Regions from separate parts of the Nonomuraea sp. B208 genome, predicted to be linked through region 2. Evidence: riboswitches for the same ligand, from Rfam matches in the RefSeq annotation. Region 2 holds a riboswitch; the other holds the start of a gene.
What was found. A riboswitch is a leader RNA that binds a small molecule or an ion and turns the genes downstream of it on or off. The one in region 2 is predicted to bind S-adenosylmethionine.

Region 1: another riboswitch for S-adenosylmethionine. It lies ahead of thrC (threonine synthase); the one in region 2 lies ahead of AC27IY_RS16945 (GNAT family N-acetyltransferase).

What each region holds. Positions count from the first base shown of each region.
Region 1 is NZ_BAAJOU010000021.1:773,690-781,204, reverse strand. Features, by position in the region: gene AC27IY_RS20720 (YbhB/YbcL family Raf kinase inhibitor-like protein) at 1-367, shown strand, start outside; gene groL (chaperonin GroEL) at 487-2,112, opposite strand; gene AC27IY_RS20710 (cold-shock protein) at 2,450-2,650, opposite strand; gene AC27IY_RS20705 (MoaD/ThiS family protein) at 2,892-3,167, opposite strand; gene thrC (threonine synthase) at 3,191-4,426, opposite strand; SAM riboswitch class I at 4,440-4,581, opposite strand; gene AC27IY_RS20695 (RNA polymerase sigma factor) at 4,661-5,215, opposite strand; gene AC27IY_RS20690 (alpha,alpha-trehalose-phosphate synthase (UDP-forming)) at 5,247-6,671, shown strand; gene AC27IY_RS20685 (hypothetical protein) at 6,687-7,259, opposite strand; gene otsB (trehalose-phosphatase) at 7,298-7,515, opposite strand, start outside.
Region 2 is NZ_BAAJOU010000021.1:52,326-59,840, reverse strand. Features, by position in the region: gene AC27IY_RS16970 (WD40 repeat domain-containing protein) at 1-1,417, opposite strand, end outside; gene AC27IY_RS16965 (RNA polymerase sigma factor) at 1,567-2,139, shown strand; gene AC27IY_RS16960 (CU044_5270 family protein) at 2,132-2,971, shown strand; gene AC27IY_RS16955 (anthrone oxygenase family protein) at 2,982-3,449, opposite strand; gene AC27IY_RS16950 (TetR/AcrR family transcriptional regulator) at 3,533-4,192, shown strand; SAM riboswitch class I at 4,229-4,334, shown strand; gene AC27IY_RS16945 (GNAT family N-acetyltransferase) at 4,328-4,984, shown strand; gene AC27IY_RS16940 (GlxA family transcriptional regulator) at 4,914-5,924, opposite strand; gene AC27IY_RS16935 (cupin domain-containing protein) at 5,977-6,372, shown strand; gene AC27IY_RS16930 (VOC family protein) at 6,369-6,707, opposite strand; gene AC27IY_RS16925 (hypothetical protein) at 6,877-7,161, opposite strand; gene AC27IY_RS16920 (AfsR/SARP family transcriptional regulator) at 7,222-7,515, opposite strand, start outside.

The DNA.
Region 1 (7,515 bases), 720 kb from region 2:
CGAAGGGACCCGGAGCTACGCCGTCACCTGCTACGACCCCGACGCCCCCACGGGCAGCGGGTTCTGGCACTGGGTGCTGTTCGACCTGCCGGCCTCGGTGACCGAGCTGCCCGCGGGCGCGGGCAGCGCCCCCGACTTCAAGGGGCTGCCCGAGGGTGCCGCCCACGCCCGCAACGACTACGGCGCCAAGGCCTTCGGCGGCGCGGCCCCGCCGCCCGGCGCCCCGCACCGCTACGTCTTCACCGTCCACGCCCTGGGCGTCGACAAGCTGGGCGTGGACGGCGACGCCAGCCCGGCGGTGGTGGGCTTCAACATCACGGCCAACACCCTGGCCCGCGGCCACATCGTCCCGGTCTACGGCGTCTGACCGCGGCCGACGAACCCGCCGTCAGCGCATACGCCCGTCGACGAACCCGCTGTCAACGCACAAGAGCGGCCCGGAAGATCCGGGCCGCTCTTGTTCTTCGGCTTCGCGAGCGAACAGACCTAGAAGTCCATGTCGCCGCCGCCCGGCATGGCCGGGGCGGCGGGGGTCTTCTCGGGCTTCTCGGCGATGACAGCCTCGGTGGTGAGGAAGAGCGCCGCGATGGAGGCGGCGTTCTGCAGCGCGGAGCGCGTCACCTTGGCCGGGTCGATGATGCCCGACTCGAACATGTTGACGTACTCGCCGCTGGCGGCGTTGAGGCCCTCGCCCGGAGTGAGGTTGCGGACCTTCTCCACCACGACGCCGCCCTCGAGACCGGCGTTGACCGCGATCTGCTTGAGCGGCTCCTCCAGAGCCTTCTTGACGATCGAGGCACCGGTGGCCTCGTCGCCGGCCAGCTCCAGCTTGTCGAACGCCTTGGCGCCGGCCTGCAGCAGCGCCACGCCACCGCCGGGGACGATGCCCTCCTCGACGGCCGCCTTCGCGTTGCGCACGGCGTCCTCGATGCGGTGCTTGCGCTCCTTGAGCTCGACCTCGGTGGCCGCGCCGGCCTTGATGACGGCCACGCCGCCGGCCAGCTTGGCGAGACGCTCCTGGAGCTTCTCGCGGTCGTAGTCGGAGTCGGTGCGCTCGATCTCGGCGCGGATCTCGTTGACCCGGCCGGAGATCTGCTCGGCGTCGCCGGCGCCGTCGACGATCGTGGTCTCGTCCTTGGTGACGACGACCTTGCGCGCGCGGCCCAGCAGGTCGAGGGTGGCGTTCTCGAGCTTGAGACCGACCTCCTCGGCGATGACCTGGCCACCGGTGAGGATGGCGATGTCGTTGAGCATGGCCTTGCGGCGGTCGCCGAAGCCCGGGGCCTTGACGGCCACGGAGCGGAACAGGCCGCGGATCTTGTTGACGACCAGGGTGGCCAGGGCCTCGCCCTCGACGTCCTCAGCGATGATCAGCAGCGGCTTGCCGGACTGCACGACCTTGTCGAGCAGGGGCAGCAGGTCCTTGTTGGCGGAGACCTTGCTGTTGACGATCAGGATGTAGGGGTCCTCGAGGACGGCCTCCATGCGGTCGGAGTCGGTGACGAAGTACATCGACACCATGCCCTTGTCGAACCGCATGCCCTCGGTGAGCTCCAGCTCCAGGCCGAAGGTGTTGCTCTCCTCGACGGTGATGACGCCTTCCTTGCCGACCTTGTCCATCGCCTCGGCGATGAGCGAGCCGATCTCGGGGTCGGCGGCGGAGATGGAGGCGGTGGAGGCGATCTGCTCCTTGGTCTCCACGTCCTTGGCCAGCTTGGAGAGCTCCTCGCTGACGCGCTCGACGGCGGCCTCGATGCCCTTCTTCAGGGCCATCGGGTTGGCGCCGGCGGCGACGTTGCGCAGGCCCTCACGAACCAGCGCCTGGGCGAGCACGGTGGCGGTGGTGGTGCCGTCGCCCGCGACGTCGTCCGTCTTCTTGGCGACTTCCTTGACCAGCTCGGCGCCGATCTTCTCCCAAGGGTCCTCGAGCTCGATCTCCTTGGCGATGGACACACCGTCGTTGGTGATCGTGGGGGCGCCCCACTTCTTCTCCAGCACGACGTTGCGGCCCTTGGGGCCCAAGGTCACCTTGACGGCGTCAGCGAGCTGGTTCATACCGCGCTCGAGACCGCGCCGGGCGTCCTCGTCAAACGCGATCATCTTGGCTGCCATAAGGCTAGACCTCCCAGATGCAGGGTGGCTTGTCCTGGACCGAGCCGACGCCCGCGACGGCCAGGGACTGCATCTCCGTTCGGCAGACCCCATCGTCTCGATCCCGAGTTATTGGCACTCTGCCACACAGAGTGCCAACGAACTGTTTAGCACTCTACCCTGCCGAGTGCAAGCGAACGACCTTCTGGAGGGGTCTCCGCGCAGGTCAGCCGATCCGCATAGGGACGGCGGGCCGCTCACCGTGTGGCCCGCCGCCGATCGACGACTACGAGGGTGGCGGGCTCGTACGGACTGCGCTGCCGCACGGGCCCCGCCGGTGCATACCAGGTGACGTAAATCAGACCGAGCGGACAGACTCGGCCTGCGGTCCCTTCTGGCCCTGCGTGATCTCGAACTCGACCCGCTGGCCCTGCTCGAGAGATCGGTACCCGTCCATCAGTATCGCGGAGTAATGGACGAATACATCCTTACCACCGTCTACCGCGATGAAGCCGTAGCCCTTGTCCGCGTTGAACCACTTGACGGTGCCCTGCGCCACTTCCGACTCCTCTTACTGGGGCTACAGATCTCGCCCATTCCACCGCGAGACCCGTAATCGTCCGACTTAACGACAAAACAGCCAGACGATCGCCTCGACCATACCTGTGGCAAGGGGTTTGGCAACAGAGTCAATCCACGAAAGACGCATTTGTTCGCAGTGCGGGTACTTCAACGTTTGAATAGGCCCGAAAAGCAGAAGGCGCCCGCTTGGGGCGCCTTCTGTGGAGTCGTACGGGCACTCAGCCGCCGGCGACCGCCGGGATGATGGAGATCTGCGTGCCCTGAGGGACGGCGGTGTCCAGGCCCTCGGCGAAACGGACGTCCTCTTCCCCAACGTAAACGTTGACAAAACGCCGAATCTTGCCCGATTCATCCAGAATTCTCGCGCCGATGCCCGGGTAGTCGGCATCGAGCTTGGCGAGCACGTCACGAAGAGTCGCGCCTTCGCCACTCACTTCCGCGTTTCCGCCGGTGTAGGTGCGCAGAATGGTGGGAATCCGAACAGTAACGCTCATGGTTATCTCGCCTTTCCTGGTTGTCAGACAGCCGCGCGGAACGCGTCGAGAGACGGCTTGATCACGGCGGTGGGCCGCGACGACTCGCCGGCGATGGCGTCCAGCGTCTTCAGGCCGTCGCCGGTGTTGAGGACCACGGTCTCCGCCTCGGGGTCGAGCCGCCCCGCCTCGACGAGCTTCTTGAGCACGCCCACGGTGACGCCGCCCGCGGTCTCGGCGAAGATGCCCTCGGTCGAGGCCAGCAGCTTGATCGCGGCCACGACCTCGGCGTCGGTGACGTCCTCGACGGCCCCGCCGGTGCGCCGGGCGATGTCCAGCACGTACGGGCCGTCGGCCGGGTTGCCGATCGCCAGCGACTTCGCGATGGTGTTGGGCTTGACCGGCTGGACGACGTCGTGCCCCGCCTTGTACGCCGCCGACACCGGCGAGCACCCGGCGGCCTGCGCCCCGAAGACCTTGTAGGGGGTGTCCTCGACCAGGCCCAGGGCGATGAGCTCCTTGAAGCCCTTGTCGATCTTGGTGAGCTGCGAGCCCGAGGCGATCGGGATGACGATCTGCTCAGGCAGCCGCCAGCCGAGCTGTTCGGCGATCTCGTACGCGAGCGTCTTGGAGCCCTCGGCGTAGTAGGGCCGCAGGTTGACGTTGACGAACCCCCACTTGTCGCCCAGCGGGTCGCCGATCAGCTCGGAGCAGAACCGGTTGACCTCGTCGTAGGTGCCGTCGATGCCGATCAGCTTGCCGCCGAACACCCGGGCCATGGCGATCTTCGCCTCTTCGAGGTCGGCCGGGATGAACACGCAGGCGTCGAGCCCGGCCCGCGCCGCGGCGGCGGTCACCGCGCCCGCGAGGTTGCCGGTGGAGGAGCAGGAGAGCGTGTGGAAGCCGAAGTTGCGCGCCGCCTCGACGGCGATGGCGACCACCCGGTCCTTGAAGGAGTGGGTGGGGTTGCCGGAGTCGTCCTTGACGTGCAGGGACTTGATGCCGAGCGCCCGCCCGAGGTTGCCCGCCCTGACCAGCTTCGTCCAGCCGGGGTTCATGTTGGGCTTGCTCGCCACGTCGGCGGGGACCGGGAGCAGCGAGCGGTAGCGCCAGATGTTGGCCGGGCCCGCGGCGATGTCCTCGCGGGTCACCCGGCCGAACTCGTAGGCCGCTTCGAGCGGCCCGAAACACTCCAGACACGCGAAGCTCGGCCCGAGCGGGTAACGGGCGCCGCACTCGCGGCAGGACAGAGCGACGGCAGGACCAAAGTCGTGCGACATGAAGCGAGGCCTTCCCTCATCTTCGCCCACGGCCACCTTGACCGCGAACCGGAATTGGCACCTTGTCCCGGTCGGCCTCGCCAGGTCGCGAGTCGAAAGCCGGGAGGGTTGCCGGGGCTTCGCAGGGCCGGTCCCTCCACCCCTCTGGATGAGCTGTATGAAGTTGTTGCACACGACTCTACCCGCCGAAGCGGCGGGAACGACCACCTGTCTCAAAGACTGAGACGGGGCGTCTCACCGATAGTCGTCACCCAGCGCCGCCTGGACGTACTTGCGCGCCTGGTGGATGCGCGACTTCGCGGTGCCCAGCGGGATGCCGAGCTGCTCGGCCACCTCGTTGTAGTCGAGCTGCACGATGTCGCGCAGGACCAGCGCCTGCGCGAGATCGGGCTTGTCGGCCTCCAGCGCCTCCATCGCGTCGAGCAGGTCGAGCCGCGAGCCGGCGATCACGCTGACCCGCCGCGCGTCGGGCTTCTGCGTCGGCAGCTCGTCGGAGGTCTGCTCGGCCGCCCTGCGCTTCAGCGACCGGTAGGTGGTGCGCGCGCAGTTGGCCGTGACGATGTGCAGCCAGGTGCTGAACCTGGCACGCCCCTCGAAGCGGCCGATGTTGCGCGCCACCGCGAGCAGGGTGTCCTGCGACGCCTCCTCGGCATCCTGGTGGTACGGAAGAATCCGGGAGCAGTGGCGCATCACATCCGGCTCGATCCTGGCCAGCAACTCGCCGAGCGCGCGATGATCTCCAGCGGCGGCGGATCGGGCGAGTTCCTCGGTTAGCTCATCAAGCGCCATAGCTGCGATCCTATGATCGGAAGGAGCTTCGATGAACAGCGTCCTCGTGGCCTCCAACAGAGGGCCGGTCTCCTTCACCGTCTCCGACGACGGTGTTCTCATCATGAGACGGGGCGGCGGCGGTCTCGTCTCCGGGTTGTCCGGGGTCGCCAAGGACGACGGGGTCCTGTGGGTCTGCGCGGCGCTGTCCGACGACGACCGCGGCGCCGTGCGCCTGTCCCCCGGCGGCCGGCTCGACCAGGCCGGCTACGACACCGGGCCGCTGCGCATGCTCGACATCCCCGCGACCACGTTCCATCGCGCCTACAACGCCGTGGCCAACTCCACCCTGTGGTTCGTCAACCACCTGCTCTACGACATCCCCAACGCGCCCAGCTTCGGCATCCGCTTCGCCCGCGAGTGGGAGTCCTACCGCGACTACAACGGCGCCTTCGCGCTCGCCCTCGCCGAGGAGGCCGGCCACGGCGCCCGCGTGATGGTGCAGGACTACCACCTCACGCTCACCCCCGCCATGCTCAGGGCCGAGCGGCCCGACCTGCGCATCGCGCACTTCAGCCACACCCCGTGGGCGCCGCCCGAGTACTTCTCGCTGCTGCCCGACGAGGTGGCCGGCGAGGTCCTGGAGGGCATACTCGGCGCCGACCACGCCGGGTTCCTGGCCGAGCGGTGGGCGGCGGCGTTCATGGACTGCTGCGAGGCGGTGCTCGGGGCGGAGGTCGACCGGGCGGCCCGCAGCGTCACCCACGAGGGCCGCACCACCAGGATCGGCGTCCACAGCCTGGGGGTGGACGGCGCGGCGCTGTGGGAGCGGGCCGGCGAGCCCGACGTCGAGTCGCACATCACGGCGATCAGGGAGCAGGTCGGCGACCGCCGCCTCATCGTCCGCATCGACCGCACCGAGCTGTCGAAGAACATCGTGCGCGGCCTGGTGGCCTACGGCGAGTTCCTGGCCGCCCATCCCGAGTGGCACGGCCGCGTGGTGCACCTGGCCTTCGCCTACCCGAGCCGGCACGACCTGCCGGAATACCGCGAGTACACCGCCTCGGTGCAGCGCTGCGCCCAGGAGATCGAGAACGAGTTCGCCACCGAGGACTGGGACCCGCTCATCCTCAACGTCCACGACGACTACCCGCGGTCGCTGGCCGCGTACCGGATGGCCGACGTGCTGCTGGTCAACCCCATCCGCGACGGCATGAACCTGGTGGCCAAGGAGGGCCCGGTGCTGTCGCCGCGCTGCGCGCTGGTGCTCTCGCGGGAGGCGGGCGCGGCCGCCGAGCTGGGCCCGTACGCGCTGATGGTCAACCCCTACGACATCAGCGGCACGGCCGACGCCCTGCACAGGGCGCTGGTCATGCCGGAGGACGAGCGGCGGGCGCGGCGCGACAAGCTGCGCGCCGCGGCCACCGCCCTGCCGCCCCAGAAATGGCTCGCGGCCCAGCTCGACGCCCTCGCCTGAGCCGCGATCCCGCGCTCACCGCCAGTCGGCGTGCTTGAGCGTGTCGGCCAGGCCGGGGGTGTTCCACTGGTCGACGACCAGGATCTTGCTCTTCGGCAGATACCACTCGCGCTGGGTGAAGCGGGCCTTGATCGCGGTGCCGCTGTAGCTCGTGCAGGTGGACTTCCAGGCGTTGTACGTGGCCTTGTGGCCGGGCCCGACCTGGCGCAGCCCCCGCGAGCCCTTCGGGCCGATGCTCTCGCCCCACTTCTCGTTGAACGGGCACGGCTGCACGTCGCTCGCCGTGTAGTACGGGTTCTTGCCGGTGTAGGGGCCGAAGCCCTCCGCGCCGTGCTTGATGAAGGACGGCCCGAGAATGTAGAAGGAGTCGCACTCCGGCGTCCGCCAGCCCCGGGCCTTCCCGCACTTGCCGGTCACGACCTGCACGTTGTCCGGGCCGAAGCGGTGGACCACCCACTGGATCGGGATGTAGAGGGTGAGCCCGGCACGCAGCTTCAGCTCCTGGGCGGGGGCGGCGTGGGCGGGGAAGGCGCCGGCGGTGAGGGTGACGGCCGCGGTGGCGGCGACCGCGAGGTAACGCTTGATCATGACCCCGACTCTAGGGAACCGGACTTGCAGTCCAGTCGTCAACGGCTGAACGCCGACGCCAGCTCCGCCAGCAACGCCAGCACGCCGTCCGGGCCGTCCACCACGATGTCGGCCCGCTCGGCCAGCGCGGTCACCTCCGCCGAGCCGCTGCACACGGTCACCCCGGGCAGCCCGGAGGACCGTACGGCGTCGAAGGCGGCGAGGTCGCCCAGGTCGTCGCCGGCGAACAGCACCGAGCGCGCGTCCCTCTCGGCCA
Region 2 (7,515 bases):
CCCGGATGGTCTTGTCGTCGCCGGCGGTGATGGCCCGGGGCGGGTCGTCCGTGTCGTCGGCGGCGATCGCGGTGATCGGGCCGCGGTGGGCGGCCAGCGGCGCTCCGGCCGCTTTCCCCAGGGCGAGGTCCCAGACACGGGCCTCGCCGTCCTTGCCTCCGGCGAGCGCCACCGCCCGGCCGTCCACCTGGGTCGCGGCCACGACGGTGATGGCGCCGGTGTGGTCCGTGAGTGGCCGGCACACCTGATCGCCGGTTTCCAGATCCCACGCCCGTACGGTCGCGTCAGCGCTCCCGGTGACCGCCACCGGCCGGCCGGCCACTGAAGTGGTGGCCACCGCCGTGATCGCGGCGTCGTGGCGTTCCGGCTTGTCGGCCGGCCGGTCGACGACCAGGTCGGACACCCGGACCGATCCGCCGTCGCAGCTCGACACCACCACCTGCCGGCCGTCCATCACAGCCGTCGCCACCGCGAGCAGCGCGCGGGGATGCTGGGGGTACAGCTCATCGACCAGCTCGGCCGTTCGCAGGTCCCATACCTGGATGGTGGGCTCGTCGGAGGTGCAGGTGATCGCCAGCGGTCGGTTGTCCATGACCGTGGTCGTCACGGACTTCAGGTCCACCGATCGGGGGAGGTCACCGACCGGCAGGCCGGTGGCCAGGTCCGACACGCGGGTGGTCGTCTGGTAGCCACCGGAGACGACCACCGGATGACCGGGAGTCAGCTCCGTGACCGCGAGCGCGCTCACGTGTCCGCTGTCGCGGGTGAACGGGCTGCCGACCGGGTCACCGGTGTCCAGGTCCCACACCCGGACCGTTCGGTCGCTCGTGACGGCCACCCAGCGGCCGTCCAGCACGGCGGTCGCCACCGCGTACACCGGACCGCTGTGGCCGCGGATCGGCTCCATCACCTCCTGCCGCGTCTCCAGGTCCCATACTCCTACCGGCGTGTGGTAGCACGCGGTGACCACCGCCTGGCGGCCATGGCGTTCGGCGATCGCGAGGGCCCGCACGCCGTCCTGGAGGTGGAACGGCTCGCCGACCGGCTTGCCGGACGCGAGCTCCCACACCCGTACGGTGCCGTCGTCACCACCGCTGACCACGACGGGACGGCCGTCCAGCACGGACATCGCCAGCGCCCGCACCGTGTTCGTGTGACCGGTCCATGGGGCGCCGATCAGGTCACCGGTGGACAGATCCCAGACCCGTACGGTGTTGTCGCCGCTCCCGGTGACCGCCACGGGACGGCCGTCGAGGACCGTGGCCACCACCGCCGACACATAAGTGGTGTGGCCGTCCGCGGAGCCCAGCGGCGGGCATGACTTCACGCCCTTCGGCAGCAGACTGGTCCACGTCGGCTGCACACGCCAGGCAGCGGGACGGCTGATCGGTGCCTCATGGCGGGGCAGGGACGACATGCCGCGCATCTTAGGCGCCTATAACGGGACACGTCCCGAAAACCTGGGGCATACCGCCGGCGTGTGGGAAGACGATTCCGGGCTGCGGCGAAGGATGGGTGATCGAGACCGCAGACCCAGAAGGCAGACCGCATGCCGGAGACAAGAACGTGAGCGCCGAAGCGAGCGAACAGGTGACCGACGCCGAGCTCGTCGCCCGGTACCGGCGCGACCCCCACCTGTTCACCGCCGTCCACGACCGCTACTACCGCGACATCTACCTGTACGTCGCGGGCCGCCTGGACACGCAGATCGCCGAGGACCTCACCGCCGAGACGTTCCTGCTGGCCTTCGACCGGCGCGACCGGTACGACCCGGAACGCGGAGACCTTCGGCCCTGGCTGTTCGGCATCGCCACCAATCTGATCGCCAGGCACCGCCGCAAGGAGACCCGCCACTACAAGGCGCTGGCCAAGCTGGGACCCGAGCCCGTCGTGGAAGGCCACGAGGACCGGGTCGTCACCTCGGTCGCCGCCGAGCGCATGCAGCCGCAGCTGGCCAGGGCGCTGGCCGCCCTGTCCGGCGGCGAGCGCGACGTGCTGCTGCTCGTGGCCCTGGGCCAGCTCAGTTATGACGAAGTGGCTCAGGCGCTCGGCATCGCCGTCGGCACCGTGGGCTCCCGGCTCAGCCGGGCCCGCAGCAAGATCGTCGCCATCGTCGACAAGGAGAAAGCCCGTGGATGACCTGAACGCCGTCGCGACCCTTCTGGCCAAGCCCGAGCCGTCCGCCGAGGCGATCGCCCGCAGCAGGGGACGTCTCCAGGACAGGATGAGGCGCAGCCGCGCCCGCCGGCGCCTGCCGGTGCTGGGCATGGCGGTGGCCGCCGCGGTGGCCGCCGCATTGATCGTCGCCGGCGTGTTCCAGCCCGCCGCCGCGCCGGTCTCGGGCAGGGACGTCCTGCTCATGGCGGCGGCCAGCGCCGAGCACGTCTCCCAGGGGACGGGGACCTACTGGCACATCAAGCGTACGTTCCAGGGCCCGGACGGGCCCCATGTGCAGGAGAGCTGGACCACCCGCGACGGCCGCCACTGGTCCAGGAACGAGCCGTCCGCCACGCCCGGCTCGGTCGTCGAGGACCCGGCGCCGTTCAGACTCATGGGCGCCGAGATCGGGTTCGAGGAGCTCGAAGGGCTTCCGGCGGATCCGGAGAAGCTGAAGGAGCACATCGCCGGGCTGCCCCGCCAGGACAGCGCCATGTTCCCTGCCGACCGGCAAGGCGAGCTCGTCTCCCCGCTGATCGAGCTGATCACGGAGCTGCCGACGCCCGCGCGGGTCCGTTCGGCGGCATTCGAGGCCCTCGCCGCCACCCCCGGGGTCAGGAACGTGGGGCCTGTCGAGGACGGGCAGGAGCTGGTGATCCCGCTCTCCGGGAAGGTGGAGGTCAAGATGGTCGTCGATCCTGAGGCCGCCCGGGTGACGCGTGCCACCATCCTGCTGACCGCCGAAGGAGGTGCGGCGATCAGCAACTCGTACATCTCCGTCACCACCGGGTGGACGGACGAGTTCCCGCGCTGAAGGCCGCTGTTCAGGTGCGGTCGAAGGTCTGGACGGTGATCAGGGAGGCGAACGCCGCGAGCGCGAGCGCGGTCCGTACGAGGTGCAGGTTCAACCACCGACGGCGGCTCTCCTCCCAGTCGGCGGGCAGGAGGTCGGGGTCCCAGGCGTCCGCCAGCCGGTTGAGTGGCTCCAGGCCCGTCAGGGTGAGGGCCACGGTGAGGATCACCAGGATCAGGGCGGCGGCGGTGAGGCCGAAGGCGAACCATCCTCGGGGCCACGACAGGGCGGCCGCGACGATCAGCGCCGCGATGCCGGCCAGCAGCAGCGGCGGCATGGCGCGGCCGTAGTCGACGTTGAGCGCCTGCCAGTACCGGACGTAGGCAGGTCCCGGCAGGCGGGCCACGGACGGGGCGAGGAGGACGAAGACGACGCCGCCCGCGTACAGGCCGATCAGCAGCAGCGCGACCATCCTGGCCGCGGTCAGCACCAAGGACATCGGCATCTCCGGGAGTTGGGTATAGACAGAAGCTTTCATTAGAAGGGCTTCTATTCAATGTGGTTCTGGGAGTATGGCTGGCGATGACTGAGCGGAAGAAGCGCCGTCCCTACTCCAGCGCTCTGCGGCAGGAGCAGGCCGAGGCCACGCGGCAGAGGATCGCGGGCGCGGCGCGGGAACTCATGATCAGGAAGGGCTACGCGGACACGACCATGGCCGAGGTCGCCCGCGAGGCGGGGGTGGCGCTCCAGACGCTGTACACGTCCTCCCCCGGAGGCAAGCCCGCCCTGGCCAAGCTCGTCTACGACATCACGCTGGCCGGCGACGCCCGGCCCCTGCCGCAGAGCGACCGCCCCGAGGTGCAGGCGATCATCGACGAACCCGATCCCGCACGCAAGCTGGCCCGGTACGCCGCCATGGCCACCGGGATCCTCCGGCGCATCCAGCCCGTGCACCGCGTCCTGCGCGCGGCCGCCGCCGCCTCCCCGGCCGACGCGGGGCTCCAGGAGGTCCTGGCCGACATCGAACGCGAGCGGCTGAAGGGCAGCCACGGGCCGGCCCACCACCTGCACGCGCTCGGGGCCCTGCGGCCGGGCCTCGCTCCTGCCAGGGCGGCCGCGCAGATCTACGTCCTCACCTCGACGGAGAACTTCGAGAAGCTGACCGAGGTCTGCGGGTGGAGCGAGGCCGAGTACGAGAAATGGCTGGCCGGGATCCTCGCGGCCGCCCTCCTCCAGGCTTGACGCTGCCGGCGGTCGTTGGGGAAGATCGACTTTCGACGATCATCCAGAGGATCTGAGGGGCCTGGCCCTGTGACGGTCCGGCAACCTGCCCAGCTCGGGCAAGGTGCCAACGCCAGGAACGATGAGGAAGGTCTGATGAGCGTTCAGCTCGACGTTCCCGTGCTCGCCGGTTCCCTGGTACGGCTGGAGCCGTTGACGATGGAACACGCGGCGGACCTGGCGGAGGCCGCCGAGGAGGACCGGGCGTCCTACGGGTTCACGCTGGTTCCCCGAGGGCCCGGGATGCGGGGGTATGTCGCGGCGCAGTTGGCCAGGGACGGGCTGACGCCGTTCGCCCAGATCCGCGTACGTGACGGGAAAGCCGTGGGGTGCACCGCGTTCTGGGATCCGCGGCCGTGGCCGGACCGGCCGGACTCCCTGCGGGCGATCGAGATCGGCTTCACCTGGCTCGCGGCGTCGGCGCAGGGCACCGGGATCAACGCCGAGGCGAAGCTGCTGCTGCTTACGTACGCGTTCGAGAGCATCGGCGTCGCGCGGGTCGATCTGAAGACCGACGCCCGCAACCACCGGTGCCGACGTGCGCTGGAGCAGCTCGGCATCGGCTTCGAGGGGGTCCTGCGCAACTGGTCGATGTCGTGGGCGCCCGGCGAGGAGGGGCTGCTGCGGGACTCGGCGATGTTCGCGGTGGTCTCGTCCGACTGGCCGGCCGTCCGGCGGACCCTCATGACCCGGCTGGCCTCGGCGTCGGCGCCTGGCCCGGGCCGAAGCGGTGGCGGTACTGCAGAGGGGTGAGGCCGATCCTGCGGCGCATCAGCGCGCGAAGGTTCGCGGCCGTGCCCAGGCCGGTGTGCCGGGCGACCGTCTCGAAGCGGGACTCGCCCCGTTCGATCAGCCGGCAGGCCAGGGCGAGGCGTTCCCCCGTCAGCCAGGCGAGCGGGGTGGTGCCCAGTTGCGCCTGGAAGCGGCGGTGCAGGGTGGCCGCGCTGACCGAGGCGCGGGCCGCGAGGTCGGACACCGTGAGCGGGGCGTCCAGGTGCTCCTGGGCCCAGGCGAGTACGGGCGCCAGCGACTCGTCAGGCACCTCGGGCACCGGCCGCTCCACGAACTGCCGCTGCCCGCCGTCGCGGTGGGCGGCGAAGACCAGCCGCCGGCTCACCGAGTTGGCGACCTCCGCGCCGTGGTCGCGGCGGACGATGTGCAGGCCGAGGTCGAGCGCGGCCGCGCTGCCCGCGGCGGTGAGGATGTCGCCGTCGTCCACGAACAGCACGTCCGTCTCAAGGCGGACGGAAGGGAAGCGGGCCCGGAAGGAGTCCGCCCACTGCCAGTGCGCGGTGGCCCGGCGTCCGTCGAGCACCCCGGCCTCGGCCAGGGTGAAGGCGCCGCTGCAGAAGCCGACCAGGCGGGCGCCGCGCGCGTGCGCCCGGCGGATGGCGTCGAGCACGGCGGTTCTTCTGGGCACCTCGACGTCGGGACGGTTCGGGACGATCAGGGTGTCCGCCGCGTCGGCCGCCTCCAGGCCGGCGACGCCCGTGAGGGTGAAGAACCCGTCCCGCATCAGGGTGCGCGGCTCGGGGGAGCACAGGCGGAAGTCGTACAGGTCGCGGCCGAGCTCGGGCCGGCGCAGGCCGAAGACCTCGGTCGCGCAGCCCAGCTCGAAGGGGTTGGAGTTCTCGTCCACGATCACGACGACCCGGTGCGCGTCCGAGGCGATGTGCGAGGATTCTTGCGGCATGTGCTATTCCTAGCACTCACGCCGGGCGGGTCCGGTGGGACAGGATGCACTCGTGAACCTCGAACCCATCGCCCTCAGCCAGGCCCTGGCCTCCTTCGACGCCCTCTGGAGCCCTCGGATCGTCACGCGGGTCAACGACTACGACGTACGCGTCGCGAAGGTCGAGGGCGAGCACGTCTGGCACGTCCACGACGACACGGACGAGTTCTTCCTGGTGCTCGACGGGGAGCTGGACATCGCGCTGCGCGAGCCCGGCGGGGAGCGTACGGTCCGGCTCCCCGCGGGCTCGGTGTTCACCGTCCCGCGCGGCACGGAGCACCGGCCGTCCGCGCCCGCCGGGGCGGCGATCCTCATGTTCGAGCCCACCGGGACGTCGTCGGTCGGCGACCGCCACGCCGAGATCCCCGATCACGTCGACGCGACGACGGGGCACCCGCTCGGTTCCTAGGGGAGTTGCGCGAGCGACATGCTGTTGCCGTCGGGGTCGAGGATCTCGACGTGGCGCACCCCGTTGGGGTAGGTCTCCACCGGTTCGTGGTCGATGCCGTACGCGGCCAGGCGGGCCAGGATGTCGTCGAGGTCGGTCACGCCGAACGTGATCATGGTCCCGCCGACGCGGGCCGCCCGCACGGGCCGGTCGTCGATGACGAGCCAGGCGTTCTCACCGGTCTGCCACAGGTGTTCCTCGCCGATGATCTCGTCCGCCGGCCGGCCGAAGAAGGCTTCGTACCACTTCAGGGAGATTGTCCGGTCACGTACGCACACCACGCTGTGCAGGTCCACGGGATCGCTCCTCCTCATGAGTTCGGTCTCGTCTCATGAGGAAGACCGCGCCCGGGCCCGGGAGTCATCGGAGGAAGTGTTCGCGACCTCCAGGCCGTGCGGCGGGACACCTGGGACTCCTTGCGGACCAGCTTCACGGTGTCGCGGAACCTGCCCGCCTCGATGACATTCAGAAGGACAGGCTGCAGCTCACCTTCGTGCCGGTGCTGAACCACGTGACCGGCAGGTAGTAGACGTAGAAGTGGTGGGTCCGCGTGCCGTGGCCTCCCTTGCTGATGGTCGAGGTGTACTGGTACTCCCACTCGTACGTCCCGTTGCCCTGGCTCTCGGGGACGCACCGGGGCGGCGGGATGGCGGCGGGCGGGATCGGGTTCGCGGCGGCGGGGCCGGCGGGCGCGACCAGGGCGAGGCCGGCCACGGCCAGCGTCGAGACCAGCAGAGCGATCTTTTTCATGCGGTCAAGACTCGCGGACCGAGAGTGCCGGGACCAGGACACGGGCAGGGCATTGACCGGTCATCGGAGTGCGGCGCGGGAACGGGCGATCTGGTCGCGGGTGCGGGCGGACCAGAGGTGCTCGTTGAGCGGGTCGAGCCGGTCGAGGCAGGCGGTGAAGTGGGCCAGCGCCACCCGTTCGTCGCCGCGCCACCGGCTGATCTCGCCCAACGTGTACGAGATCAGCGCCTGCCCCCGCGTGTCCCCCGCGTTCACGAACAGCCGCGCGCACCGGGCGAGCATGCCGATGGCGGTGTCGTGGCGGCCCAGCGCGGCCTCGGCCTGGGCCAGCCGGTGCAGCGACAGCCGTTCGCC